Regions from separate parts of the Phyllobacterium sp. T2-21 genome, predicted to be linked through region 2. Evidence: predicted binding sites of a transcription regulator. Region 2 holds the regulator's gene; each other region holds the start of a gene.

Region 1 (9,725 bases), 910 kb from region 2:
GCGCAGGCTTCCCAGCTGAATCCCTGCAGGGTGGCATCGGGATCGACGCGCCCCATGGCAAGTGCGCCCAGCGCAGCCTCCTGCAGGTCGATTGACAGAACGCCAGCGCCTGTCGCACCGATGACGTCCTTCGGGCCGGCCACCGGATAGGCCGCGACCGGAAGCCCGCAGGCAATCGCCTCCAGCAGCACCAGGCCGAACGTGTCGGTGCGGCTGGGAAAAACAAACACATCGGCACCCGCATAGTGGCGGGCGAGTTCCTCGCCCTCCTTCTTGCCGGCGAACACGGCGTCGGGGAATTTGCGCTTCAGCTCATCCATATCCGGCCCGTCGCCGACGACAAGTTTTGTTCCCGGCAGATCGAGCGCCAGAAAGGCTTCAAGATTCTTTTCCGGCGCAACGCGGCCGACGCAGAGAAAGACGGGATGCGCGAGGCCGAGATCGACGTCCGCCTGCGGGCGGAACAGATCGCGGTCGACACCGCGCGTCCACACGCGCAACGTGTCGAAGCCGCGCTCGGTCAATTCCTCGTAGATGGACTGCGTCGGGACAAGGCAGGTCTCGGCGGCATTGTGGAACCGGCGCAGAAAGCCGTAGGTCCAGGCCAGCGGAATGGGCAGACGCTCACGCAGATATTCGGGAAAGCGCGTATGAAAGCTCGTGGTGAAGCGCCACTTGTTTTTCAGGCAGGCACGCCGCGCCATGATGCCGAGCGGGCCTTCCGTGGCGATATGCACGAAGGCGGGCTGCAACGCCTCGATCCGGGCTTTCACCGCCGCAGGATAGGTCAGTGCCAGCCGGATTTCCGGATAGGTGGGACATGGCGCCGAGGGATAGTCCGCGGGCGAGATGATCGTCACCTCGACGCCCCGCGCCTCCATCTGCTCGCGCAATTGGGTCAGGGTGCGCACCACGCCATTGACCTGCGGATGCCAGGCATCGGAGACGATGACCAGCCGCTTCATCGGATCGATCTCTGCAGGAGAAGCCATTCAGGCCGCATTCGCCGCCTTGGGACGCTTGTCCTCGAGTTTGACGACAGGCGCAAAGCCAGCCTTCTCCCCGATCAGATGCGTCCAGGAGATGAGTTCCATCTTGCCGTCGTGATGCTCGACGATGGCTGTGCAGCTTTCAACCCAGTCGCCGGTGTTGATGTATTCGATGCCGTCGATTTCTTCGATGGTGGCGTGGTGGATATGGCCGCAGATGACGCCGTCGGCGCCGATGCGCCGGGCCTCGTCGGAGACGACGGTCTGGAAGGAACCGATGAAGTTGACGGCCTTCTTCACCCGGAATTTCGCCCAGGCGGAGAACGACCAGTAGCGCAGCCCGAGCATGCGCCGCACCTTGTTCATGATGGTGTTGATGGCCAGCGCCGCATCATAGGCCCAGTCGCCGAGATAGGCGATGTGGCGGGCATTGCGCACGACGACGTCGAACTGGTCGCCGTGGATCACGAGGAATTTGCGGCCGTCAGCGGTTTCATGCATCGTGCGGTCCATGACCTCGATGCCGCCGAAATGCGTGCCCTGGAAATCGCGCAGGAATTCATCGTGGTTGCCGGCGATGTAGAGGATGCGCGCGCCCTTGCGGCTCTTGCGCAGGAGTTTCTGCACGATGTCGTTGTGCTCCTGCGGCCAGTGCCAGCTGCGGCGCAGACGCCATCCATCGACGATATCGCCGACCAGATAGATCGTATCCGCATCGTGATACTTCAGAAAGTCCAGGAGGAAGGTCGCCTTGGCGCCTTTGGAACCAAGATGCACATCGGACAAAAAGAGCGTGCGAAACTTACGTGTCTCTGGCTCAACCATGAGGCTGATCTCCGTTCAGCGCCGGTACGCATCGGTACCTCTGGTCTGACAGAAACCTGATTCATGTCACAGTCTTATGACGCCGCTAAAAAGTCTATGGTTTCCTGCGATAAACACTTGTAACAAAATGGACTTCATTTATGGCTCTTCGTGTCATTTATGCATGCTAAAAAGATTGAATCGCAAATCCCAAGTTGCGACCAGCCAATTTCCGGAGGATATTATCCATGGCCAAGGACAATTCGCCCAACCAGTCCGACCTCGAAGAAAGCGCCCTGTTTTACCACCGCTTTCCTCAGCCGGGTAAACTGGAAATCCAGGCGACGAAGCCGCTTGGAAATCAGCGCGACCTTGCCCTTGCCTATTCCCCCGGTGTCGCCGCGCCCTGCCTGGCCATTCATGAAAACCCCGCCACAGCAGCCGATTATACCAGCCGCGCCAATCTTGTGGCGGTCATCTCCAACGGCACTGCCGTCCTTGGCCTTGGCAATATCGGCCCCCTCGCCTCCAAGCCGGTGATGGAAGGCAAGGCTGTTCTCTTCAAGAAATTTGCCGACATCGACGTCTTCGACATCGAGATCGACGCGCAGGAGATCAACAAGATCGTCGATGTCGTTGCCGCGCTCGAACCCACCTTTGGCGGCATCAACCTTGAGGACATCAAGGCGCCGGAATGCTTTGACGTGGAGGAAATCCTCCGTGCCAGGATGAACATTCCGGTGTTCCATGACGACCAGCACGGCACGGCGATCATCGTCGCCGCTGCCATCCTCAACGGCATGGAGCTGGCCGGCAAGGACTTGTCCACGGTCAAGATCGTCGCGTCCGGCGCCGGTGCGGCAGCGCTCGCCTGCCTCAACCTCCTGGTCAAGCTCGGCGCCAACCGCAAGAACATCTGGGTCTGCGATCTCGACGGCGTCGTCTATGACGGCCGCAACACGCTGATGGACCGCTGGAAATCCGTCTATGCCCAGAAAACCGATGCGCGCGTGCTGGCCGATGTTATCGGCGGTGCCGACGTGTTCCTCGGCCTGTCCGCCGCAGGTGTCCTGAAGCCGGAACTTTTGAAGCAGATGGCGCCGAACCCGCTGATCATGGCGCTGGCCAATCCCAATCCGGAAATCATGCCGGAGGAAGCACGTGCCGCACGCCCCGACGCCATGATCTGCACCGGACGCTCCGATTTCCCCAACCAGGTCAACAACGTCCTCTGCTTCCCCTATATTTTCCGCGGCGCGCTGGATTGCGGCGCACGGGCGATCAATGAGGAAATGAAGATGGCGGCGGTCAAGGCCATCGCGGCGCTTGCCCGCGAGGAGCCATCGGATGTGGCGGCCCGCGCCTATTCCGGCGAAACGCCGACCTTCGGCCCCAATTATCTCATTCCTTCGCCGTTCGATCCGCGCCTGATCCTGCGCATCGCCCCAGCTGTGGCAAAAGCTGCCATGGAAACCGGCGTTGCCGACCGCCCCATCGAGGATTTCGAGGTCTATCTCGACAAGCTGAACCGCTTTGTCTTCCGCTCCGGCCTGATCATGAAGCCGATCTTCACCGCAGCGCGGACCGCCGAGAAGAAGCGGGTGATCTATTCCGACGGCGAAGACGAGCGCGTCCTGCGCGCAGCACAGGTGGTGCTTGAGGAAGGCACGGCGATCCCGACGCTGATCGGCCGCCCGCAGGTCATCGAGACGCGTCTCAAGCGCTACGGCCTGAAGATCAAGCTCGGCACCGATTTCGACATCATCAACCCGGAAGACGATCCGCGCTACCGCGACTATGTCGACCTTTTGGTGAACCTTACCGGCCGGCGCGGCACCACGCCGGAGGTGGCACGCACCATGGTCCGCGCCAGCGGCACGGTGATTGCAGCGCTGGCCATCATGCGCGGCGAAGCCGATGCCATGATCTGCGGCCTGGAAGGCCGTTTCGAGCGTCATCTGCGCAATGTCGACCAGATCATCGGCAAGCTCGAGGGCATCCGCAATTTTTCCGCACTCAGCCTGCTGATTTCACAGCGCGGCGTGCTGTTCCTGACCGATACCTATGTCAGCATCGATCCGACAGCCGAAGAAATTGCGGAAAAGACGGTTCTGGCCGCCAACGAAATCCGCCGCTTCGGCATCGAGCCCAAGGCAGCCCTGCTTTCGCATTCCAACTTCGGTTCGCGCGATTCCGAAAGTGCGGCCAAGATGCGCGCCGCTTCGGAAATCCTGCGCTCCAAGGCACCGGATCTGGAACAGGATGGCGAAATGCATGGCGATTCCGCCCTGTCGGAAATCCTGCGTGAGCGTGTGCTGCCGCATTCCCGTTTGAGCGGCGAAGCCAACCTTCTGGTCTTCCCCAATCTCGACGCGGCCAACATCACGCTGAACGTCGTCAAGACGGTCACCGATGCGCTGCATGTCGGGCCCATTCTGCTCGGCGCCGCCAAGCCTGTGCATATTCTGACACCGTCGGTGACATCGCGCGGTATCGTCAACATGACGGCTCTGGCAGTGGTTGAGGCGTCACAGCGCCTGGAATAGCGCGCTGCCGTCTTATTGCTGCCGCACGTTCATGGATGGTTCAGGCGCAGTCAGCCAGGTAGGCTGCGCGTGATCTTGCAGGACTAGACCATATGAAACGGTTCATACACTTCGCGGCACTCGCCATGGGCACGCTGCTGTTGTCAACACAGCTGGCAGCGGCCCAGTCGGACGTTTGCAGCCGCATGGAACAGCGTCTGCGCGAACTCGACAATGATTTCGTCACGGATGAGTATGAGCTGAACCTGCGCCGCGACCGGGTGGAAGCTGCCATGGACGCCAACAATTGCTCGGCATCCTATGAGCCAGACCGCGAAGTCTTGCCGCGCGAAATCGAACCGCGCGACGGGGAGCCCCGCCGTCGCCCCTATGAAGTCCTCGGAGGCCAGCGGCCCGTTGAAAACGAGCCGCTGGAAAGCACCGCCCCCGTCTACGGCGGACAATATCAGACGCTCTGCGTGCGCACCTGCGACGGCTATTATTTCCCCATTTCCTACGCGACCGGCGCGGAGAATTTCCACCGCGACGAAGCGCAGTGCCAGGCGCAATGCCCGGGCGCGAAACTGTTTTATCATTCGACCAACGGTGAAACCGTCGATCAGATGATTTCCCTGCGCGGCCAGGCCTATACGGATATGCCCAACGCGTTCAAATTCAGGAAAGTCGGCGCCAATGGCACGCCGCAATGCTCCTGCCAGCGCACGGCGGGCAATTACACCACGCTTGGAAATCCCAAGGAAATAGCCCGGCAACCCGCGACGAAACCGGCGCCAGCACAAACACAACCAGCACTCAAACCGGCGGAACCGATCAAACCGGTCGAGCCTGTCAAGGCCGAACCACTGCCATCGGCAGAGCCGGCGAAAAACCCCGAACCGGTCAAGCCGGCGGCACCGGCCGAGGCCAAGGCCGAACCGGCTGCGCCTGTGGTAGAGCCGGAGAAAAAACCGTCATCGATTATTCAGCTGGGGACACCCGCCGTGCCGAAAGTCGAAGCGGAACAACCGAAACCGCTGTCGCCGGACAAGCCGATCGATCCCAACCGCAAGGTCAGGGTCGTCGGGCCAACGTTCCTTCCCGACCAAGAAGGGGCAGTAAATCTGCGAGCTCCGGACCAGACGCCAGCCCGGTAAGGGCAATGCGCAGGGGCATGAACAACGGCTTGCCCTTGCGGCCGCTCTGAACCTTCACCGCTTCCGTCCACTGCTTCCAGGTCTCGCGGCTCCACGGCTCCTGCGGCAACACGTCAAAAGCCGCCGCAACGAAATCACGGTCCTCTTCGGCAAGGACTTCGTCACTGACGGGACCGTCCTGAATAATCTTCCACCACAGCGCCGCATCGGCGACGCGTGTGAGATTGCCGCGCACGGCAAGCCAGAAGGCTTCGGCCTTCTCGCCGGTGATCCCCATGTCGCGCAGGCGATCTTCGGCCACGTCGAACGGCATGGCGTGGATCAGCGTGCGGTTCAGCGTATCGAGTTCCGCCGGATCGAATTTCGAGGATGATTTCGATGTTGCCTTCGGATCGAAGATTGCGGCGAGCGATGCCATGTCAGGCATGGCGACCACACTCTCCGACGTTCCCGTCAGCACGGCGAGGCTGACCACGGCCATCGGCTCATAGCCGTCGCGGCGCAGGCTGCCGACGGACAGGGCGCCGGTGCGCTTGGACAAGCCCTCGCCCGAAACAGTCGTCAGCAGATTGTGGTGGCCAAGTGCCGGCGCCTTCGCACCGAGCGCTTCGAAAATGGAAATCTGCACGCCGCTGTTGGTGACGTGATCGTCGCCGCGGATGATGTGCGTGATGCCCATGTCGATATCGTCGACCACGGAGGTCAGCGTGTAGAGATAGGTGCCGTCCTCGCGCACCAGCACCGGATCGGAAAGCGAAGCGAGATCGACGGTCTCTTCGCCGCGCACGATATCATCCCAGTGGACAATCGTGCGCGCGGGCGCGAACGGATCGTCCTTGAAGTTCGGCAGCAGGAAACGCCAGTGCGGGCGGTGACCCTCGGCTTCCAGCTTGGCGCGGTCCTCCGCCGTCAGTTTCAGCGCATCGCGGCCATAGACCGGCGGCAGACGGCGCGCGAGCCGCAGTTTACGCTTGCGTTCGAGCTCTTCCGGAGTCTCGTAGCAGGGATAAAGCACGCCGGCGGCTTTCAGCTTTTCAACGGCGGCATCGTAGAAGGCAAAGCGTTTCGACTGGTATTCGACCCGCACCGGCTTGATGCCAAGCCAATCAATATCAGCGGCGGTCGCTTCGGCATATTCGGTCTTCGAGCGCTCCACGTCGGTGTCATCGAAGCGCAGGATCAGTTGGCCATTGTGTTTCAGCGCGAACAGCCAGTTGAACAGGGCTGTGCGCGTGTTGCCGATGTGGATATAGCCGGTCGGAGATGGTGCAAAACGGACGGTGATGGTCATGCGTCGGGCATATCGGAACGACGCGTGAAGATCAATATGCGGACCATGAGGAGGTACGTTGCAAGACCGTCATGCGTCCTTCGACAAGCTCAGGATGAGGGAGACGGAAGGGTTGCAGGCAATTGACGAAAGTCACAAAACCTCCGCTCCCTGCAAATCTCCAGCCTCCCTCATGGTGAGCCTGTCGAACCACGCACAATGATCACGCCAGCATTCTAGCCGTCATTGAGAACAAGACCCTTGGTCAGTTCCAGCGCCTGCCGTTCGAACAGGCTGCGGTAGATGCCGCCGTTCAGGCGGATCAGAGCTTCGTGGTTGCCCTCTTCCGCGATCCGGCCATGGTCGAAGACCAGCAGCCGGTCGAGTGCCCGCACAGTCGACAGCCGGTGCGCGATCACCAGGGTCGTCCGGCCCAGCATCAGCCGTTCCATGGCCTGCTGGATCAGCACTTCCGATTCCGAATCGAGGCTCGACGTTGCCTCGTCCAGGATCAGAACCGGCGCATCCGCGAGGAAAGCCCGGGCAATGGCGACGCGCTGACGCTCGCCGCCGGACAGCTTCACACCGCGTTCACCCACCAGCGTGCCATAGCCCTTCGGCAAGGCCATGATGAAGTCATGCGCGCTGGCCTGCCGGGCCGCTTCCTCGACCTCGCTTTGCGTGGCTGTCGGCCGCGCATAGGCGATGTTCTCGGCCAGCGTCCGGTGGAACAGGATCGGCTCCTGCTGCACGATGGCAATCTGCTGGCGCAGCGATGCTTGGGTGACGGTGGAAATATCCTGACCGTCGATCAGGATGTGCCCCGCCTTCACGTCGTGCAGGCGCTGGATCAGCTTGACGAACGTCGTCTTGCCCGAGCCGGAATGGCCGACAAGGCCGACGCGCTCACCCGCCCGGATCGTCACCGAGAACCGGTCATAGAGCGGTGCCCGATGCGCCCCGTAATGGAACGTCACATTGTCGAACACGATCTTGCCATTGGTGATCTGGATCGGCTTGGCGCCGGGCCGGTCATCAATGCCGAGCGGCTGACTCTGGATGTCAACAAGCTCTTCCATATCGTTGATCGAACGCTGCAAATTGCGGATGTGCATGCCGACTTCCCGCAGGTAGCCCTGCAGGATGAAGAACGACGTCAGCACGAAGGTGATGTCACCCGCACTCGCCTGCCCCTTGGACCACAGCCACAGGGCAAAGCCGATGACCGATGCCCGCAGGATGAGCAGCAGCGAGCCCTGCGTCGTGCCGTTGCGGGTACCGCGGATCCACGTGCGCCGCGTCCGGTCCTGCCACTTGGCAAGAACTTTCAGCAGCCGTGCGTCCTCGCGCTTTTCCGCGCCGAAACCCTTCACCACCATGTTGCAGCTGACCGCATCGGCCAGCGAACCGCCGAGCTTGGTATCCCAGCGATTGGCAAGGCTCGCCATCGGCGCGACATAGCCGAGCGACATCGCCACCGTCACGCCGACGAACACGAGGGATCCCAGGCCGATGATGACGCCCATCATGGGCCAGTACCAGGCCATCAGCACGGTCGAGCCGGCAAGCATGACAACGGACGGAAACAAGGCCACCAGCAGCGTATCGTTCAGCAGGTCAAGCGCCCACATGCCGCGCGTGATCTTGCGCACCGTCGAGCCGGCAAAGCTGTTCGCATGCCAGTCCGTCGAGAAACGCTGGACACGGAAGAAGGCGCCGGAAGCAATCTCCGACATCATTTTCAGCGTCAGCTTGACGATCGTCATGAAGGTGACGTGCCGCAGGATGATGGCGCCGAGCGACAGGGCCATCAGGGTCCAGAACGCGGCCATCGCCGCATCCCAGGCGATGGCATCCGTTGCCGCGCCATTGACCACCGCGTCGACCAGCCGCCCCGAATAGAGCGGCGTCAGCACGTCGGCCAGTGTCGAGAGCAGCACTGCACCAAGAATGATGGCCAGACGCACCGGCTGCTTCTGCCAGTGAATCCAGGTGAATCCGAGAACGCTGCGGAAGGCTCCGCCGCGCAAGGCGTTACGTAAAAATGCCATGACGATCGTCCGGTGCCAAAACGCACCGGCCTCAAATATGAATTTCAGACGAGAATGCCGCGCAACAGAACGAGGGAATCAATGCGGCACAATTGGCTTGGCGACTTGCCTGAATACAGGAAAGGCCAATATCGGCGATGAGTGTTCTTGACCGGTGAAGTCAATTGAAAAGCCCTGGGGCTTTTCATCATCACATGTCAGGAACGGACGCCGCCCCGAGGGGACATTGAAACAGCTGCCATTCTAAACCTCCCGGGCTTGATTGCCGGAGAGATGGCTTATAGGTGAATCGCAATCACGCGCCAAGCGCCTATTTTTTGTGCAGCCGCTTTTCGAAATAAAGTGAGGCGCGATTGCAACACTAGACTTTAGTCGTAGTCAAAAACGACGGTTGCAGGGCGATCAGTGCGTGGTTCGACAAGCTCACCATGAGGGATGTGGAGGATTGCAGCGTGTTATATTCTGCAACCTTTGTGATTGGCATTGCAGCCAGATCACCTCCCTCATGGTGAGCTTGTCGAACCACGCACCCGGCACATGCAATCGGCCCTACCCCCGATCGCGGAACTTGTTGGTGATGGGATAACGCCGGTCGCGGCCGAAATTCTTCCGCGTCACCTTCACGCCCGGCGCCGACTGCCGGCGCTTGTATTCAGCGAGATAGAGCAGGTGTTCGATCCGCTCGACCGTCTTGCGCTCATGGCCGCGCTCGACGATCTCGTCCACGCCCATCTCGTTCTCGACGAGGCATTCGAGAATATCATCGAGCACCGGATAGGGCGGCAGCGAATCCTGATCCGTCTGGTTCTCCCGCAATTCGGCGGAAGGCGCCTTGCTGATGATGTTTTCCGGAATGACGATACCCGATGGACCGAGGCCGCCGGCGGGCACATTCCTGTTGCGCCATTCCGACATGGCGTAGACCTGCATCT
Region 2 (9,725 bases):
TATCCATTTCCGCCGTATCGATGAAGCCGTCATGATTTGTATCGATCCGGTTGAACACCGCCGTGGGATCGCGCTTGGCATTCTTTGCAGCGGGGCGCTTCAGCCACTCCTCGAGCGAGAGTTTGCCGTCGCCGTCGGTATCGAATTTGAGCAGCCGCGCCCTGGCGGCGGCCTGATATTCGGCCAGTGAAATTGTGCCGTCGCCATTGGTGTCGGCCTTGGGTGCCGCCATCGCCAGGGTTGCGGGCAGGGACAGTGGCACCATGGCAAGAAGAACCGCAGCTACTCTCGATTTCATCAAACTTTTCCTTTCAGCAGACTGTCATTTGTCGTGACTTAAACGGCGGGAGCGGGACAATCCGTCGCTTGCGCGGAATTTTTTTGAAACCGCGGTGGGGGGACGGTATTGTCCCCCTGCGGCCTATGGCAGGGATGCCTGCGCGAGTGTCGCAATTGAGCGTCATGAACCCACTGGAATCGTTGAGCTTATCTTCACTGTGCCAAGCTGTGCAAAATCCATAGACGGTTAACTTGATGGTTTTAGAAGGAATTTTGATTCCGCCGCGGGCGCGGCTCATGCACAGGCCGCGCTACAGAACTGTAACAATAGTGTCATATGACTGTTATATTGGTTCTATAGACGGCAGACGACGTCGGAGGCGTCACACAGTTAATCCAACAGGAGCTGCTCCTATGAACAAGCTTATTTCCACCACTGCTCTGATTGCGATCTCGGTGATTGCCACGACAGTTGGCGCATCCGCTCGCGACCAGATTCAGGTCAGCGGTTCATCCACAGTGCTGCCATATGCCAAGATCGTCGCCGAAGCTTTTGGCGAAACATTCCCCAAGTTCAAGACCCCGGTCGTTGAATCCGGCGGTTCGGGTGCCGGCATCAAGGAATTCTGCAAGGGCGTTGGTGAAAACACCATCGATATCGCCAATGCCTCGCGTCCGATCAAGGACACTGAGTTGAAGTCCTGCGTTGACGCCGGCGTCAAGGACGTTGAAGAAATCCGCATCGGTTATGACGGCATCGTGTTCGCGACCGACATCAAGGGCCCGGATTGGGCGCTGGAGCCAAAGGACGTCTATACCGCTCTTGCCGCGCAGGTCGTTGTCGACGGCAAGCTGGTTGCCAATCCGAACACCAAGTGGAACCAGGTTAACCCGAAGCTGCCCGATTGGGACATCGCCGCCTACATTCCTGGCGAAAAGCACGGCACACGTGAAGTTTTCGAAGAGAAGCTGATGACTGGCGGTTGCAAGGCCACCGGTGCAGCCGATGCGATCAAGGCTGCCGGTCTTGACGAAAAGGCCGCTGCCGCCGCCTGTATCGCTGTCCGCAAGGACGGCAAGGCCATCGACATCGATGGCGACTATCCGGAAACACTGGCTCGCATCGATGCCAACAAGACCGGCGTTGGCGTCTTCGGTCTGGCCTTCTACGAAAACAATGCGGACAAGCTGAAGGTTGCAACCGTCAACGGCATCAAGCCAAGCACGGAAACCATTGCCACCGGCAAGTATCCGGTATCGCGCCCGCTGTTCTTCTACGTCAAGAAGGCGCATCTCGGCGTCATCCCCGGCCTGAAGGAATATGTGGACTTCTTCCTTGCTGACCAGATGGTCGGTCCGGATAGCCCGCTGGTAGAATACGGCCTGGTTGCTGCACCGGATGCAGAGCGTGAAGCTCAGCGCTCCGCATTCGCCGCCGGCAAGACCATGGCTGGCAAGTAAGCCGATAACCGGCGCGGACAGAACCCTGTCCGCGCCGGATATTTCTCGGGGCCTATGCTCTCGTTGCAGGACAGATCGGGGAAGCGTTGATGTCCACCTTGTTGGTTTTAGTGATTGTCGTTGCGATTGGTCTTGTCGGGTTCTTTCTTGGACGCCAGCGCGCCATCAGCAAAGATGACAGAAGTGTCAAAGCCCATTCCTTGCCGCATTATCACGGCTGGTGGGTTTTTCTGGTTTCCGTATTGCCAGCAATTATCTTCATCCTGGTCTGGGCCGTCGGCTCGAGCTTCTATATCGAGCGCCAGGCCATCAACAGCCTGCCGGTGCACAACAGCGAAAGCGTCATTGCCAGCCAGAGCCTCGAGCTTGGCATGGTCGGCGGCATCGCGCGGGGTCTCGACAAGCTGACGGACCAGGAACGGGCGAACCTTCCAACCACTTTCTCCGAATTGCGGCCGCTGCTGTCGAGCAAGGGCGTGGCCCTGGCGACGGAAGGCCAGGACTTCATGATCCCCGTTGCCGTGCAATGGAACAAGAGCACGGCGCGCGCGCATAATATCGGCGCGGTGGTCGCCATTGTCCTTGCCGTTGCCGGTGCGATCTTCGGTCTGTCCGGCGTCAACGTCCGCACGCGGGCCCGCAACAATGTCGAGCGGATCATCCTCTGGGGACTGCTCGCAGCCTCGACCATCGCCATCCTGACGACGGTCGGCATCGTTTTGTCGATGCTGTTCCAGACCATCACCTTCTTCCAGTCCGTAACCCCGTCGAGCTTCTTCTTCGGCACGGTGTGGGATCCGCGCTTCTCCGCAGCCGGCGGCAATGGGGCGCAGGGTCAGTTCGGTCTCATTCCGCTGCTTGCCGGCACGCTCTATATCGCGCTTGTCGCCATGCTGTTTGCCGTGCCGGTCGGCTTGTTCGCCGCCATCTACATGGCCGAATATGCCAGCCGGAACGTGCGGTCGGTGGTCAAGCCGCTGCTTGAAGTGCTGGCGGGCATCCCGACGATCGTCTACGGCTTCTTTGCCCTTGTCACCGTCGGACCGTTCCTGCGCGATATCAGTGCGGCCATATCGGGCGGCTATCCCTTCATCATGGCGCAGAGCGTGCTGACCGCCGGTATCGTGATGGGCGTGATGCTGATCCCTTTCGTTTCCTCCCTGTCGGACGACATCATTACCGCCGTTCCGGGGTCGCTGCGTGACGGCTCGCTCGGGCTTGGATCGACGCGTTCGGAGACGATCCGCCGCGTCGTGCTGCCTGCCGCGTTGCCCGGCATCGTCGGTGCGCTGCTGCTCACCGCGTCGCGCGCCATCGGCGAAACGATGATCGTGGTTCTGGCGGCCGGTGTTGCGGCGAACCTCAACATCAATCCGTTCGACGCCATGACGACCATCACCGTAAAGATCGTCAACCAGCTGACAGGCGATCTCGAATTCAATTCACCGCAGACGCTGGTGGCATTCGCCCTTGGCCTCACCCTTTTCTTCATCACGCTGGCGATGAACATTTTCGCGCTTTACATCGTGCGTAAGTACCGGGAGCAGTACGAATGACCGACACAACACTCAATCCTGCTGCAGTTGCTCCGGCAAAGGTCGTCCGGCGCGACATCGGTCTGAAGCGCCGCTATGCCGCCGAGCGCCGGTTCAAGATTTACGGCATCACCGCGATTGCCATCGGCCTGTTCTTCCTGGTTGCGCTGCTCTACTCGGTGATTTCCAACGGCTACACGGCGTTCTGGCAGACGGAGGTCAGCCTCTCGGTCAAGCTCGACGAGAAGGTGATCGACCCCACGAACAAGCGTGCGACCGACCCGACCGTTCTGCTGACCGCGAACTATCCGATCCTCGTGCGCAATGCCCTTGCCGAAAAGCTGGGCGTCAGCCTTGACGACAAGCCGGCGATCCGCGAACTGAGCAAGCTCGTCTCCGACGGCTCGCGCAGCCAGCTGCGGGAACTGGTTTCAGGAAATCCGGCACTGATCGGCACGACGCAGAACCTCTGGGTGCTGACCGGCGGCGACATCGACTCGGCCTTCAAGGGCCAGATCGACCTGAGTGTCGATCAGGCAAACCGCAAGGTATCGGACCGCCAGGTTGCCTGGATGAACACGCTGGCCAAGGAAGGCGCCATGGCGCAGCGCTTCAACAGCGGCCTGTTCACCTTCGGCGCATCGAGCCGTCCGGAAACGTCGGGTCTCGGTGTCGCGCTCATCGGCTCGCTCTACATGATGCTGATTGTCCTCTGCCTTTCCCTGCCCATCGGCGTGGCCGCATCGATCTATCTGGAAGAATATGCCAAGAAGAGCCGCCTGACCGATATCATCGAGGTCAACATCAACAATCTGGCCGCGGTGCCGTCCATCGTCTTCGGTCTGCTTGGACTGGCCGTGTTCATCAATTTCTTCGGCCTGCCGCGCTCCGCATCGCTGGTCGGCGGCCTGGTGCTGACGCTGATGACGCTGCCGACGATCATCATCGCCACCCGTGCGGCCCTGCGCGCCGTGCCGCCATCCATCCGCTCGGCGGCGCTGGGCATCGGTGCCTCGAAGACGCAGATGGTGTTTCACCATGTACTGCCGCTGGCCGCACCCGGCATCCTGACCGGCACGATCATCGGCCTTGCCCACGCGCTGGGCGAGACCGCACCACTGCTGCTGATCGGCATGGTGGCCTTCGTCGCCAACTATCCGGTCACGCCGCTTGATCCGTCAACGGCCCTGCCGGTGCAGATCTACATGTGGGCGAACGAAGCGGAGCGGGCCTTTGTCGAGCGCACATCCGGCGCTATCATCGTGCTGCTTCTGTTTCTTGCAGTCATGAACATTGGAGCCATCATTCTGCGTCGCCGCTTCGAGCGGCGCTGGTAAACGGGAGCGAATTATGAATCTCATGACAGAACGATCTCTCGAAAAAGCGGTAAACGACAAAATGAGTGCACAGGTCAATACGATCAAAATGCAGGGCAAGGATGTCACCGTTCACTACGGTGAAAAGCAGGCCCTGTTCGGTGTCAGCCTCGATGTGCCGGAAAAGATGGTGACGGCGCTGATCGGCCCGTCCGGTTGCGGCAAGTCGACCTTCCTGCGCTCGCTCAACCGCATGAACGACACGATCGAAGGCTGCAAGATCGGCGGCAAGATCACGCTCGATGACGAGGATATCTACAATCCGAAGATCGACGTGGTCGAGCTGCGCGCTCGCGTCGGCATGGTTTTCCAGAAACCCAATCCGTTCCCGAAGTCCATTTTCGAGAATGTGGCCTATGGCCCGCGCATCCATGGTCTTGCCAAGAACCGGCATGAGCTGGAGGAAATCGTCGAGAAGAGCCTGCGCCGCGCCAGCCTGTTCGACGAGGTCAAGGACCGCCTGCATGAAGCCGGTACCGGCCTTTCCGGTGGCCAGCAGCAGCGCCTGTGCATCGCCCGCGCCATTGCCGTCAGCCCGGAAGTCATCCTGATGGACGAACCCTGCTCGGCGCTCGATCCGATTGCCACGGCAAAGGTCGAGGAACTGATCGACGAACTGCGCCAGAACTACACCATCGTCATCGTCACCCATTCGATGCAGCAGGCGGCCCGCGTTTCGCAGCGCACCGCCATGTTCCATCTCGGAAACCTCGTCGAGGTGGGCGATACGGAAATGATGTTCACCAATCCGACGGAAAAGCGCACGCAGGACTACATCACCGGACGCTTCGGCTAATCACGGGAAACAGGGATAAGAATATGACCGAGTCGCAGCATACCGTCCGTTCCTATGACGACGAACTGAAGTTCCTGACGCACAAGATCGCCGAAATGGGCGGCCATGCCGAGCGCATGGTCGAACAGGCCGTCACCGCCATGGTGAACTCCGACAACGCGCTGGCCCAGCGCGTCATTTCGGACGATCTCATCCTCGATGCCGGACAGCGCGAGATCGACGAAAAGGCCATCACCATCATCGGCAAGCGCCAGCCCATGGCGATCGATCTGCGTGAGATCATCGGCGCCATCCGCATTTCCTCCGACCTCGAACGGGTCGGCGACCTCGGCAAGAACATCGCCAAGCGCGTTGTCGCCGTCACCGATACGCGTCAGACGCTGTCGGTCTATCGCGGCCTGCAGACCATCGCGGAACTCGCCCTGACGCAGCTGAAGGACGTGCTCGACGCCTATGCGACACGCTCCGTGCAGCAGGTCAACATCGTGCGTGAGCGCGATGATGAAATCGATGCGCTGTACACATCGCTGTTCCGCGAACTCCTGACCTACATGATGGAAGACCCGCGCAACATCTCCGCCTGCACGCACCTTCTCTTCTGCGCCAAGAATATCGAGCGCATCGGAGACCATGCGACGAACATTGCTGAAACGGTCTACTACATCGTGACGGGTGCCCAGCTTCCGGCCGAACGGCCCAAGGAAGACCAGACCCACAGCATCATCGTCGATGAAGCCAGACAGCCTTAATTAGGATTCCAGCAATGGCGATCGCTCCCAAAATCACTGTTGTCGAAGACGAGGAAGCGCTCAGCGTCCTTCTCCGGTACAATCTTGAAGCCGAAGGTTATGTCGTCGAGACAATCGCACGCGGTGACGAGGCGGAAATTGCGCTGCGTGAAAAAGTGCCGGATCTGCTCATTCTCGACTGGATGCTGCCGGGTCTTTCCGGCATCGAACTCTGCCGCCGTCTGCGGGCGCGGCGCGAGACCGAAATCCTGCCGATCATCATGCTGACGGCGCGCGGCGAAGAGAGCGAGCGGGTGCGCGGCCTTGCCACCGGTGCTGATGACTACATGGTCAAGCCGTTCTCGACCCCGGAACTGCTTGCCCGCATCAAGGCCATGCTGCGCCGGGTCAATCCGAGCCTGCTGTCGCATGTGCTCAGCTTCGGCGATCTGAAGCTCGACCGCGAGCAGCACCGCGTGTTCCGCAAGGAGCGCGAGTTGAAGCTCGGGCCGACCGAATTCCGCCTGCTGGAATTCCTGATGCAGTCCCCCGGCCGGGTGTTCTCGCGCGGCCAGCTCCTGGACAATGTCTGGGGCGCAGACATCTACGTGGACGACCGTACCGTCGACGTGCATGTCGGGCGGCTGCGCAAGGCCATCAATATCGGCCGCTCGATCGATCCGATCCGCACCGTGCGCGGTGCGGGGTATTCGTTCGGGTAGTCAGTGCCTGCGCGAGAGTTCGCGCGTCGCCCCCTCGATACCCGCCAGGGTCATGGGATACATGCGATGCGCGAAAATCTTGCGGATCATTGCCGTCGAGGCGGTGTAGTCCCAATATTGTTCCTTTGACGGATTGAGCCACGCGGCGTTCTTCCAGTGGTCGAGCACCCGGCCGAGCCAGACCGCGCCCGCCTCCTGGTTCCAGTGCTCGACCGATCCGCCCGCATGGGAAACCTCGTAGGGCGCCATGGCGGCATCCCCGACGAAGATGACCTTGTAGTCCGGTCCGTATTTATGGATGAGATCGAGCGTCGGTATGCGTTCCGCATGGCGGCGGCGGTTGTCCTTCCACACACCCTCGTAGAGGCAGTTGTGGAAGTAGAAATATTCCATGTGCTTGAATTCCGAGCGGACGGCGGAGAACAGTTCCTCGGCGATCCGGATATGCTCGTCCATGGAGCCGCCCACATCGAAGAACATCAGCAGCTTGACATGATTGCGCCGTTCGGGCCGCGTCTGCACGTCGAGATAGCCGTGTTCGGCGGTTGACCTGATGGTGCCGGAAAGATCAAGCTCGTCATCGGCGCCTTCGCGCACCCAGCGGCGCAGCCGTTTCAGAGCAACCTTGATGTTGCGGGTGCCCAGCTCGACACTGTCGTCAAAATTCCTGAATTCACGCTTGTCCCAGACCTTGACCGCCCGGCCGTGCCGGCCCTCGTCCTGGCCGATGCGCACGCCTTCGGGATTGTAGCCATAGGCACCGAAGGGTGAGGTTCCGGCCGTGCCGATCCACTTCGAGCCGCCCTGATGCCGGCCCTTCTGCTCCTCAAGCCGCTGGCGCAGGGTTTCCATCAGCTTGTCGAAACCGCCCAGCGCCTCGATCAGCTTCTTCTCTTCTTCGGTGAGGTGCTTTTCGGCGAGCCGGCGCAACCATTCCTCAGGCAGATTGGCAATGTCGACACCGCTCTCGCCGCCGAGCAGTTCCAGCCCCTTGAACACGTGGCCGAAGACCTGATCGAAACGGTCGAGATGGCGCTCGTCCTTCACCAGGGCGGAACGGGCGAGATAGTAGAACCCTTCCACATCATAGGTCACCAGCCCCGCATCCAGCCCCTCAAGCAACGTCAGATATTCCCGCAGCGATACGGGAATCTTGGCCGCCTTGAGCTCGAGGAAGAAGGGGAGGAACATGGCTAAACCCGCTTATTGTCGTCGATGAACGGCGTCAGTTCGCCGATCCGGCCCTTTGTGCCGGGGCGGACGGAGAGCATCATCCCTGCCTCCTCGCCATGAAGGCCAGCCGCTCGAACAGGTGTACGTCCTGCTCGTTCTTCAGCAGGGCGCCGTGCAGTTTCGGCAAGGCGTTCTTCGGGTCGGCGCGCAAATCTTCCGGGGCGATGTCGTCGGCAACCAGCAGGCGGATCCAGTCCAGCGCTTCGGAGGTCGACGGCTTCTTCTTCAGGCCGGGCACATCGCGGATCTCGTAGAACTGGGTGAGGGCGGCGCGCACGAGGTTCTGCTTGATGCCGGGATAATGCACCTCGACGATCCGGGTCAGCGTATCGACATCCGGGAAGCGGATATAGTGGAAGAAGCAGCGGCGCAGAAAGGCGTCGGGCAGTTCCTTCTCGTTGTTGGAGGTGATGATGACGATTGGCCGGTGTACGGCGCGGATCGTTTCGCCGGTTTCGTAGACGTGAAATTCGTTGCGGTCGAGCTCCTGCAGGAGATCGTTGGGAAACTCGATATCCGCCTTGTCGATCTCGTCGATCAGCAGCACGACTTTCCTGTCGGTCGTGAAGGCATGCCACAGCTTGCCGGGCTTGATGTAGTTGGCGATGTCGTTGAACTTGGCATCGCCGAGCTGCGAATCGCGCAGGCGGCTGACGGCATCATATTCGTAGAGGCCCTGCTGCGCCTTGGTGGTGGATTTGACGTTCCATTCGACCAGTTCCAGATCGAGCGCCGCCGCGATCTGCCGGGCAAGCTCGGTCTTGCCGGTGCCGGGTTCGCCCTTGACCAGCAGCGGCCGTTCAAGCGCAATCGCCGCATTGACCGCCACCATCAGATCCTTGTCGGCCACATAGGCCGCTGTACCTTCAAACCGCATCGCATTCCCTTTCGTGATCGACGAAGATTAAGGGGCGTGCCGGAGGAGGGCAAGAGCCGTCGGGGAATGCGGCGATATGGTTTTCCCGTTGCCACGCCCGCTGTCGCGTCTGGCTGTTTAAAGGTGGGAAAGACGGGCGGTCCCTGGAACGCGGGTCTTGGGGTATGTGGTATGCAATGCTTGCGATCCAAGGACCACCCGCCCCGGCGTTTTCAAGTTTTTGCCCAATGCGCATCCATTGGGTAAAACCTCCCCGGCTTCACAGGTTTTCCTCCCTGTGAAGCCGAAGCGCCGGTCCTTTCCCGACTTGCGAAAGTTTCCGGAAGCATTCCCGCCGGAAAGGACAGGGATGAGAATAACGTGGGTTGGGAAGTGGTGGATAAGTTGGTGTGGTTTTTTGTGATGGAGGTCTTTCACCCCCCTCTGTCCGGCAGCCCAGAGGGGGTGTCCCACGCCTCCACGATGATTATGCGACAAAGATTGTGCGGGGAGGGAAAATCGTTTGCCGCGCACTGGTGCAATGCCTGCATCCGTCCTATATTCGGATCGGCGCTCTGCGCTTCTCGACAGGAGAGACATATTCCCCGGGGCCTTAATGATCCCTTAGGGAGCTGTCCCTGAGGAGGCCCGTGGGCTTCTTCACACGGCACCCACCTACTTTGTAGGTTCCCGGGATCGACTTCTCCATCGGTTGTGTGGACGCCACTTTTGTTTCATC
Region 3 (9,725 bases), 650 kb from region 2:
GAGACCGCAATGGGATCAACACCGGCAAACGGCTCGTCGAGCAGCATGAAATTGGGCCGCGAGGCCAAAGCGCGGGCGATCTCGAGCCGGCGGCGTTCACCGCCGGAGAGGGAAAGCGCCGGTGCCTTGCGCAGATGGGCGATGTGGAACTCTTCCAGGAGGGAATCCAGTTCCTGCGCCCGTGCGGTGCGGTCCTTCTCGACCACTTCGAGCACGGCCTTGATGTTGTTTTCCACGGACAGGCCGCGGAAAATCGAGGCTTCCTGCGGCAGGTAGCCGATGCCGAGGCGCGAGCGGCGATACATCGGCATCGTCGTCACATCAAAGCCATCGATTTCGATATTGCCCTTGTCGACCGGCACCAGGCCGGTGACCATATAGAAACAAGTGGTCTTCCCGGCGCCGTTCGGGCCGAGAATACCGACCGCTTCGCCGGCGCGCACACCGAAGGAAACACCATTGACCACCTGACGGCCATTATAGCTCTTGGTGATGCCGCGGGCGACAAGCGTACCCTTCATCCGGTCCGTCGCCGACGGATCGGCGGCACGCATCTCCTGGGAAATGCGCGCGTCTGGCGATGTGGGGGTTTTTGCGGATCGACGGGAAAACAGGGACACTTATACCGCCGGCCTAGTTCTTCGGAGCGCTCTTCGGCGCAACGACGATAGAAACGCGGCCTGTCTGTCCGTTCTTGCAGCTTTCCAGCTGGGCCTGACCGCTCTTCATCTGCACGGTCAGCTTGCAACCGACGCCAACATTATCGCCCTGCGAGAGAACGACCTTGCTGCCGGTCAGAACCAGAACCTGCGTCTTCATGTCGAACGTGCCATGGTCGCCCGTGGCAACCTGATCTTCGGACTTCACGTAGACCTTGTCGTTGACCTCGATGTGGTCGATGTCCTGGGCGCCTGCGCCCGCAGGCGCGGCTGCCTTGGTCTCTGTTTTGGCGGCTGCCTTGTCGGCGGCTTTTTCCGCGTCGGTCTTTTCCGGCTTCTTGACGTAGTAAACGATCATGGAGCCCGCCTTCATCAGCGTCGTTCCCTGGGTGACCGTTACATTGCCGGTGAAGGTGGCAGTACCCACATCATTATGCACGTCGAGGCGATCGGAATCGATCTGAATGGGCTGATCACTCGAAAGCTTCATGCCGTTGTTCAGGCCGCCGGCCTTGCTCGCATCCTGCGCTGCAACAGGACCAATCATGGAGGATGCCCAAATGCCCAATGCAACAGTCGAAATGCTGATCAGTCTTGTCCCGCGCGACATTGTCTCAATCTCCTAAATCCGGGATATCCCCACCTGGCCGGCAATCACTGCGGTGATTTGGCTTCGTTGCGACCTTCATGCAGCTTTGCGGGCTGAATGACAAGCCTGACCCCCTTTTCAAAGACCATTACTTTGCCACTCTGAGTAATTTTCATACTGTCTGCGACGATACTGGCACTGCTATTTTCGATCTTGACAGGCTGATCGGTCGACATCGAGTTTTCTTGTATATTGATATCGGCGGATTTCAACTGTGCTTTCATGCCGTCCGAGGTTGTCAGCGTTATGTTGTTGTCAAGCTTCAACTGGCGGTTGGCATTGTCGTAAAGGCCGCCCTTGGCGTTGACCTGCGCCCGCAGATCCTGGCCAACCGGAATTTCCGCGCTGATATTCTCAAGCGTGATCAGCGAGCTGTTGCCGACATCCTGCAGCGCCCGTTCCGCACTCATCTTGTAGGGAAGCTTGTCCTTGGTAAAGCCATCCAGCTTGGGATTGGTCATGACCAGCTTGCCATCCTGAATGCCGGCACTGTCCAATGTGATATTGCTCGGGATGTTCGTCGTGGAGAAAAATGTGAACCAGGAGAAAACCGCAGCGCCGATCACGGCGACGGCAGGCAAGGCAAATTTCATGAAGCGCACGCGCCGCGAATGGCGTTCCGCAGCGCGAAAAACGTGCGAATCCTTCTCGGTGGCAGAAAATTGCCGCGCAACTTCCGCATGCTGCGCAGCAGCCGCTGTTGCATCGCCGTTTGGATGCGTATGTTTCAGTTCAATGGACATGTATTGGCTATACTACCGATTGCGATGTGTTGGCGCCCTGTTAGTTGAACGCCAATATGGTTATTTTTCGATGAAATGAACCAGGGTCTATGGGACACGTTGCATTTGATCGAACAAATATGCCGTCATCCGTTCATATACAAGGTGCAGCGCCAATTGCCTATATGGGGCAATGTGCTGAACCCCGGGGTCTGGACTTCCTCGGAATGTTGCCGCAGAAGAATGCTTGCACTGAATTGCACAGGAAACGGACGATACGATGGCAAACACAGCTGACGCAATCATCGACAGGCGCCGTCTCCGGCGCAAGCTGACATTCTGGCGTGTGCTTTCCCTTCTGGTTGTCGCGCTCGCCCTGATCGGGCTTTACGGATTTCTCTCCGGTTCCGACCGCCTTTCCGGCAAAACCGCAGCGCATATCGCCAAAATCCGTGTTGAAGGCACGATTTTCGAGAATGACGAACTCATCAAGCGTCTGGGCGAAGTCGCCGATTCCACCGCTGTGAAGGGCGTCATTCTTTCGGTGGATTCACCGGGCGGCACCACGGCGGGCGGCGAAGCCATCTATGAGGCCGTGCGCAAGATTGCCGCGAAAAAGCCGGTTGTTGCGCAGGTCGGAACATTGGCGGCCTCGGCAGGCTACATGATTGCCAGCGGTTCGGACCATATTGTCGCACGCCAATCCTCCATCGTCGGATCGATCGGCGTGCTGTTCCAGTATCCCGATATTTCCGAGCTGCTGACGAAGGTCGGCGTCAAGGTGGAGACAATCAAATCCAGTCCGCTGAAAGCCGAACCGAACTTTTTCAACCCGGCCAGCGACGAAGCCAAAGCCATGATCCATCGCATGATCATGGATTCCTATGACTGGTTCGTCGGAATCGTTCAGGAACGGCGCAATTTCACCCGCGAACAGACGCTTGCGCTGGCAGATGGATCGGTCTTCACCGGCAGACAGGCGCTGGCCAACAAACTCATCGACGAACTTGGCGGGGAAGACAAGTCGATTGCCTGGCTGAAAACCAAGGGCGTTGACGAGAAATTGCCCGTCATCGAATGGAAACCCGCACAAAAGACAACTTTCAGCTCGTTTCTATCCCAATCCGCGCTGAAAATGCTGGCACAATATCTCGGTATTCCGCAGGAAAGCACCGGGTTGCTGCGCGATTTGACCGGAGATCGCATCTTCCTTGACGGGCTCGTTTCTGTTTGGCACGTTGACGGCAGGCCCGTAGGGGCGCAATAGAATATTTAAGCTTACAGGATCAGTGACATAGTCATAATGGCCGTGTCATTTGAACTTGAACCAGAAGGGGATTATGCCGTGATCAAATCAGAGCTCGTCCAGATCATTGCCAACCGCAATCCGCACCTGTTTCAACGCGATGTCGAGAATATCGTCGGCGCCATTTTCGACGAGATCACCGACGCTCTTGCGGAAGGGAATCGGGTCGAGCTTCGTGGCTTCGGTGCATTCTCGGTGAAAAACCGTCCCGCCCGCAGCGGCCGCAATCCCCGCACCGGCGACAGCGTCGAGGTCGAGGAAAAGTGGGTGCCATTCTTCAAGACCGGCAAAGAGCTGCGCGACCGGCTGAACGCCGACTGAATGTAGCAACAAGCTGGGGCGGCCTCATAGCCTGATGATACGTGAAGTGCTGTTACCCTGGAGAGAGATATGATCAATCGCGTCGTTGTCGTCCTCATTCTCGTGCCGCTGGCAGTGATCCTGATTGCACTGTCGGTGGCCAATCGCGGGCTGGTGACCTTTACGATCGATCCGTTCAATCCGGGCAATCCCGGCCTGTCCTATGCCGCACCCCTCTTCGTCTGGCTGTTTCTCGCTCTCTTCGTCGGGCTGATCCTTGGCAGTTTCGCCACCTGGATCAACCAGGGCCGGCACCGCAAACTGGCGCGCCAGCGCAAGCAGGAGACCGAACTCCTGCGCATGGAAGCGCGGAAATCGGCGGCCACGCAGTCCACGCCCAACCTTCCCTCTCTGCACTAAGCAGCATATTTTCAAGGATTTGCAATGAAACTGGTCTCTCCGGCTGACGTCGACGGGCTGTTGAACTGGCCGGACATGATCAACGCCATTGAAACGGCGTTCCGTCAGGGCGTTATCCAGCCCGTGCGCCACCATCACACGGTTGATCGCCCCGATGGCGCCGCATCGACGCTTCTGCTGATGCCGGCCTGGTCGGACTTCGACGCGCTCGGCGATTCGTCGAAAGGCTATATGGGCGTCAAGATCGTCACGGTATCGCCTGACAATGGGGCCATTGCCAAACCGGCCGTCATGGGCGTCTATCTGCTGCTCGACGGCAAGACCGGGGAACCCAAGGCCCTGATCGATGGCCAGCGTTTGACCACATGGCGCACCGCAGGCGCCTCCGCCCTTGCCGCCCGCTATCTCGCCCGCGAAGATGCATCCAAACTGGTCATCCTTGGCGCCGGCGCGCTCTCGGGCTTTCTTGCCCGTGCGCACAGCTCCGTCAGACCGATCCGCGAGATTTCCATCTGGAACCGCAGTATCGACAATGCGCGCAAAGTGGCGGCGGATCTCGTCGCTGACGGGTTCAACGCCAAGGCGGTCACCGACAAGGATGCGGCCATCGCCGATGCCGATATTATCGCCGCTGGCACACTGTCGACCGAACCGCTCATTCTCGGCAGGCATCTGAAGAAGGGCGCGCATGTCGATCTTATCGGTGCCTTTACCCCCGCCATGCGGGAAAGCGACGATGAGTGCGTCAAGCGCGCGCGGGTGTTTGTCGACACCAGGGAAGGCGCGCTGACGGAAGGCGGCGACCTTGTTCAGCCGATCAAGGCGGGCGTCATCGGCGACAGCCATGTGATCGGCGATCTGTTCGATCTCACCCGCGGAACGGTGAAGGGGCGTCAGTCGCCCGATGAAATCACGCTGTTCAAGTCGGTCGGCGCTGCGCTGGAAGACCTTGCCGCCGGCATTCTGGTCTATGAAAAGGCGATTGCAGCCTCTGCCTGAGTGTTTTTGCTTTCGCCTTTCCTCATCTTGGCATAGGAAACCACCATTGAACGATGGCCAAGGGCATATGAGGGCATAACGGTTTGAAATCGTCTGGCGGAAAAATCAGGAAGGCCAAGGGCACCGGCCCGAAAGGCGCGGGACCGAAAGCTGCGCCGCACAGGCAGCAGGCGACAAAACCCCGCCCGCAATTTGCCAAACCCTCTGCCCCGGCGGACAGTGATGCGCGCGTCAAGGCAGCGCCCCGTTCCGAACCGCTGCCCAAGCGGGTTCTGACCCGCCATACCGGCCCGCGCCCGACAGAAAAGACCGGCCTGATCCTCGAAACGCTGCCCTCCGATGATTACGCCCTGCTCGACAGCGGCAACGGCCTCAAGCTCGAGCAATATGGTCCCTACCGGATCATCCGCCCGGAAGGCCAGGCCATCTGGCTCCCGGCCTGGAACAAGGCCGAGTGGGACAAGGCTGACGCGATCTTTACCGGCAATACGGATGAGGAAGGCGTCGGACGCTGGCATTTCCCCAAGGTGCCGCTCGGCGAAACCTGGCCGCTTGCCTATGAGGGCATTCCCTTCTTCGGCCGCTTTACCTCCTTCCGGCATGTGGGCGTGTTTCCCGAACAGGGAACGCACTGGTCGCATATGGACAGCCTCATTCGCGGTGCAAAGCGCCCGGTGAAGGTGCTCAATCTTTTCGGCTATACCGGCGTCGCCTCGCTCGTTGCCGCACGTGCGGGCGCCGAGGTGACCCATGTCGATGCATCCAAGAAGGCAATCGTCTGGGCCCGCGAAAACCAGGAAATGGCCGGACTTTCCGGCAAGCCCATCCGCTGGATTTGCGAGGATGCGATGAAGTTCGTTGCCCGCGAAGAGCGGCGCGGCAGCGGTTATGACATCATCCTGCTGGATCCGCCCGCCTATGGCCGCGGCCCGAATGGCGAGGTCTGGCAGCTCTTCGACAATCTGCCCGATATGGTCGATTTGTGCCGGTCGATCCTGACGCCCAATCCGCTCGGCGTGGTGCTGACCGCCTATTCCATCCGCGCATCGTTCTTTGCCATTCACGAGCTGATGCGCGATGCCTTTACCGGTCTTGGCGGCGAAGTGCAGTCCGGCGAACTGATCCTGCGCGAACGGTCTTCCGGGCGCGCCCTTTCCACGTCCCTGTTCAGCCGCTGGGGTGCCAAATGACCAGACATGACGACCGCCAGCACGGCAGCTCCATCGCGCGGCCCGGCAAGGTCAAGGAAGTCACCAGCCTGACCAACCCGATCGTCAAGGATCTGCGATCCCTGGCGCTGAAGAAGTTCCGCGACCAGCAGGGGGTGTTTCTGGCCGAAGGCCTGAAACTCGTCATCGACGCGCTCGATCTCGGCTGGGTCATCAAGACGCTTGTCTATTCCAAGGCTGGCAAGGGCAATTCCCTTGTCGAGCAGGTGGCAGCCCGCACGATTGCCAAGGGCGGTGACGTGCTCGAGGTAAACGAGAAGGTGATTTCCGCCATCACCCGGCGCGACAATCCGCAAATGGTCGTCGGCGTGTTCGAGCAGCAGCTGCAGCCCCTATCGGCCACCCGACCGCAGGGCAACGATGTTTATGTTGCGCTCGACCGGGTGCGCGATCCGGGCAATCTCGGCACGATCATCCGGACAGCCGATGCGGCAGGTGCCAAGGGTATCATTCTGATCGGCGACACCACGGATCCGTTTTCGCTCGAAACCGTGCGCGCTACAATGGGTTCGGTCTTTGCCGTCCCGCTGATACGCACGAACGAAACGGAATTCCTTTCCTGGCGAAAGGGATTTTCGGGACTCATCGTCGGCACGCACCTCAAGGGCGCTGTCGACTACCGGACGATTCCCTACAAGGGCAAGCCGGTCATTCTGCTGATGGGCAATGAGCAGCAGGGCCTCCCGGACACGCTGGCCTCAACCTGTGACAAGCTGGCCCGCATTCCCCAGGAAGGCCGGGCGGATTCGCTCAATCTCGCCATTGCCACCGGCGTCATGCTGTTCGAGATCCGCCGCGAGGCGTTGACACTCGATGGCAGCAAACAGGATAAATAACCCCCATGAAAAGCAAATCCTTCTTCGGCCTGCTGGCGATTGTGGTGCTTGCCGTGGCGAGCGACCAGATCGTCAAATATCTCGTCGAGACCGGCATGGATTACCAGCAGCAGATCGATCTGCTGCCATTTCTGGCGCTTTTTCGTGTTCACAATAATGGCATTGCATTTTCGATGCTCAGCGGCATGCACGACCTCGCCCTGATCGGCTTGACCGTCGTCGTCATCGCCTTTGTCAGCTATCTCTGGTGGAGCACCGTACCGGCACGCTGGATCTCGCGCATCGGCTTTGCGCTGATCATCGGCGGTGCCATCGGCAATCTGATCGACCGCAGCCTGCTTGGCTATGTCGTTGATTATATTCTTTTCCATCTGCCGTCATGGTCATTTGCCGTCTTCAATCTGGCCGATGCCTACATTTCCGTCGGCGCCGCACTGGTCGTGCTTGAAGAAATTTTTGTCTGGCTGCGCGAGCGCAAGACACCAAAGGGGCAAGCTGGGGGAAACTGAGGAAAACCCAGCATCTGCGGTGTCTCCCGCGTCATGTGCCCGTCATCCAATTGTTGTATTCAAGCATCTAGTGATTGCCGATCAACCATGATGAGAGCGAATCGTTATGAGCTTCGCCTTGCTTGAACCTGCGTCTATCTTTAAAGATCAGCACACGATGTCGCAGGTTGATTCAACACCCTCGCCGTTTACGGCGCCACACCTTGTCGCGGTGCTTGGACGCATTGGGACGATGGAAGTTTGCCTTGCGCAAACCGAAGCCGAAATCGTCTCTGCCCAGCAGCTGCGTTTCAAGGTATTTTTCGATGAACTCGGTGCCAAGGGCTCGGCTACCCTGGAACAACGCGACGCAGACCGTTTCGATCCCGTATGCGATCACCTCCTGGTTTATGATACCTCGATCATTGGCCCCAAGCACAAGCAGATCGTCGGCACCTACCGGCTGATGCGCTCGGAAGTTGCCCACAAAACAGGCGGTTTTTACTCGGCTAGCGAATATACGATCGACAGTCTGGTTGCTGCCAAGCCGCAGATGCATTTCCTTGAGCTCGGCCGGTCCTGTGTTTTGCCGGAATACCGCTCGAAGCGCACAGTCGAACTGCTGTGGCAGGGCATCTGGAGCTATTGCCGGTATCACTCCATCGACGTGATGTTCGGCTGCGCATCCTTCCAGGGAACGGTGCCTGCGGCGCACGCCCTGCCGCTGTCGTTCCTGCATCACAATTGCCGTGCAACGCCGGACTGGGATGTCCAGGCCCTGCCATCGCTGTATCAGCCGATGGACCTCGTTCCCAGCGAAGCGGTCAATCCGAAGGTTGCCCTGTTTGCCATGCCGCCATTGATCAAGGGTTATCTGCGCCTTGGTGCCATGATCGGTGACGGTGCGGTGGTGGATCATGATTTCGGCACGACCGATGTGCTGATCATTCTGCCGGTCAGCCGCATTTCCACCCGCTACGTCAGCCATTACATCTCGAACGCCAAGCGTTTCGACTGAAATTCCACTTTCGCCTCATGCAGGACGAACATCATCTGTGGAGAAAACCGCCGATGATGCGCCTGCACGGTGTGTAAAGTTCCCGATAGCGCATAGATTGGTCTTCTGATCGGAATCGGTCAAAATCAGGAGAACGTCTTGGCCGACATGCCATTCACTGCGGAAACACCATCCTATGAGGCTGACAGCTCGGCGCGCCCAACGCCGATGATGGAGCAGTATATCGAGATCAAGGCGACCAATCCGGACAGCCTGCTGTTTTACCGGATGGGCGATTTCTACGAGCTGTTCTTCGACGATGCGATTGCCGCGTCGCGTGCACTCGGAATCACGCTGACCAAGCGCGGCAAGCATCTGGGCGAGGATATCCCGATGTGCGGCGTGCCGGTGCATGCGGCGGACGACTATCTGCAGAAGCTGATCATGCGCGGCTTCCGGGTTGCGGTGTGCGAACAGGTGGAAGACCCGGCTGAAGCGCGCAAGCGTGGATCGAAATCCGTGGTGAAGCGCGATGTCGTGCGGCTGGTCACCCCCGGCACGCTCACCGAGGAAAAGCTGCTCGATCCCTCCGAAGCCAACTATCTCATGACGCTGGGACGGGTGAAAGGCGCAGCGCAGGGCCAGTTCGCCCTCGCCTGGATCGATATTTCCACCGGCACGTTCCGGGTCAGCGAAACCGATCCGTCGCGGCTGCTTGCCGATATTCTGCGCGTCGATCCGCGCGAACTGATCGTTGCCGATCCGGTGTTTCACGATCCGGACCTGCGCCCGACATTCGATGTCATCGGGCGCTCGGTCAGCCCGCAGCCGCCGAGCCTTTTCGACAGCGCCACGGCGGAAAACCGCATACAGCGCTATTTCGACGTGGCCACGCTCGACGGCTTCGGACATTTTTCGCGCGCCGAACTGTCAGCCATATCGGGCGCCATTGCCTATGTGGAAAAGACACAGATTTCGGAACGACCGCCGCTGATGCGGCCCGAGCGGGAATCGGAAGGCTCCACGCTTTTCATCGACCCGGCCACCCGCGCCAATCTGGAAATGCTGCGCACCTTGTCGGGCAATCGCGACGGCAGCCTGCTCAAATCCATTGACCGCA

What was found. Region 2 encodes PhoB, which activates phosphate uptake and scavenging genes when phosphate is short. Its sites were predicted from a motif close to TGTCATNNANCTGTCAT; they were not measured.
Region 1: the regulator PhoB is predicted to act here: its motif matches at 1,880-1,896, upstream of ACZ5FP_RS14755 (UDP-2,3-diacylglucosamine diphosphatase).
Region 3: the regulator PhoB is predicted to act here: its motif matches at 7,659-7,675, upstream of olsB (l-ornithine N(alpha)-acyltransferase).

The regions. Positions count from the first base shown of each region.
Region 1 covers NZ_AP027912.1:2,935,164-2,944,888, forward strand. Annotated here, with positions in the region: gene ACZ5FP_RS14750 (glycosyltransferase family 4 protein) at 1-965, opposite strand, end outside; gene ACZ5FP_RS14755 (UDP-2,3-diacylglucosamine diphosphatase) at 993-1,814, opposite strand; gene ACZ5FP_RS14760 (NADP-dependent malic enzyme) at 2,042-4,339, shown strand; gene ACZ5FP_RS14765 (DUF2865 domain-containing protein) at 4,432-5,472, shown strand; gene gltX (glutamate--tRNA ligase) at 5,390-6,763, opposite strand; gene ACZ5FP_RS14775 (ABC transporter ATP-binding protein) at 6,979-8,793, opposite strand; gene ACZ5FP_RS14780 (NAD+ synthase) at 9,343-9,725, opposite strand, start outside.
Region 2 covers NZ_AP027912.1:173,132-182,856, reverse strand. Annotated here, with positions in the region: gene ACZ5FP_RS00915 (EF-hand domain-containing protein) at 1-298, opposite strand, end outside; gene ACZ5FP_RS00910 (substrate-binding domain-containing protein) at 694-1,740, shown strand; gene pstC (phosphate ABC transporter permease subunit PstC) at 1,830-3,296, shown strand; gene pstA (phosphate ABC transporter permease PstA) at 3,293-4,612, shown strand; gene pstB (phosphate ABC transporter ATP-binding protein PstB) at 4,674-5,447, shown strand; gene phoU (phosphate signaling complex protein PhoU) at 5,471-6,196, shown strand; gene phoB (phosphate regulon transcriptional regulator PhoB) at 6,211-6,897, shown strand; gene ACZ5FP_RS00880 (vWA domain-containing protein) at 6,898-8,088, opposite strand; gene ACZ5FP_RS00875 (AAA family ATPase) at 8,168-9,007, opposite strand; RNA gene ssrS (6S RNA) at 9,556-9,712, shown strand.
Region 3 covers NZ_AP027912.1:827,991-837,715, reverse strand. Annotated here, with positions in the region: partial or broken gene lptB (LPS export ABC transporter ATP-binding protein) at 1-524, opposite strand, end outside; gene ACZ5FP_RS04180 (LptA/OstA family protein) at 634-1,269, opposite strand; gene lptC (LPS export ABC transporter periplasmic protein LptC) at 1,314-2,051, opposite strand; gene sppA (signal peptide peptidase SppA) at 2,311-3,297, shown strand; gene ACZ5FP_RS04165 (integration host factor subunit beta) at 3,376-3,657, shown strand; gene ACZ5FP_RS04160 (LapA family protein) at 3,727-4,056, shown strand; gene lhpI (bifunctional Delta(1)-pyrroline-2-carboxylate/Delta(1)-piperideine-2-carboxylate reductase) at 4,081-5,055, shown strand; gene ACZ5FP_RS04150 (RsmD family RNA methyltransferase) at 5,139-6,245, shown strand; gene ACZ5FP_RS04145 (TrmH family RNA methyltransferase) at 6,242-7,120, shown strand; gene lspA (signal peptidase II) at 7,126-7,629, shown strand; gene olsB (l-ornithine N(alpha)-acyltransferase) at 7,787-8,626, shown strand; gene mutS (DNA mismatch repair protein MutS) at 8,774-9,725, shown strand, end outside.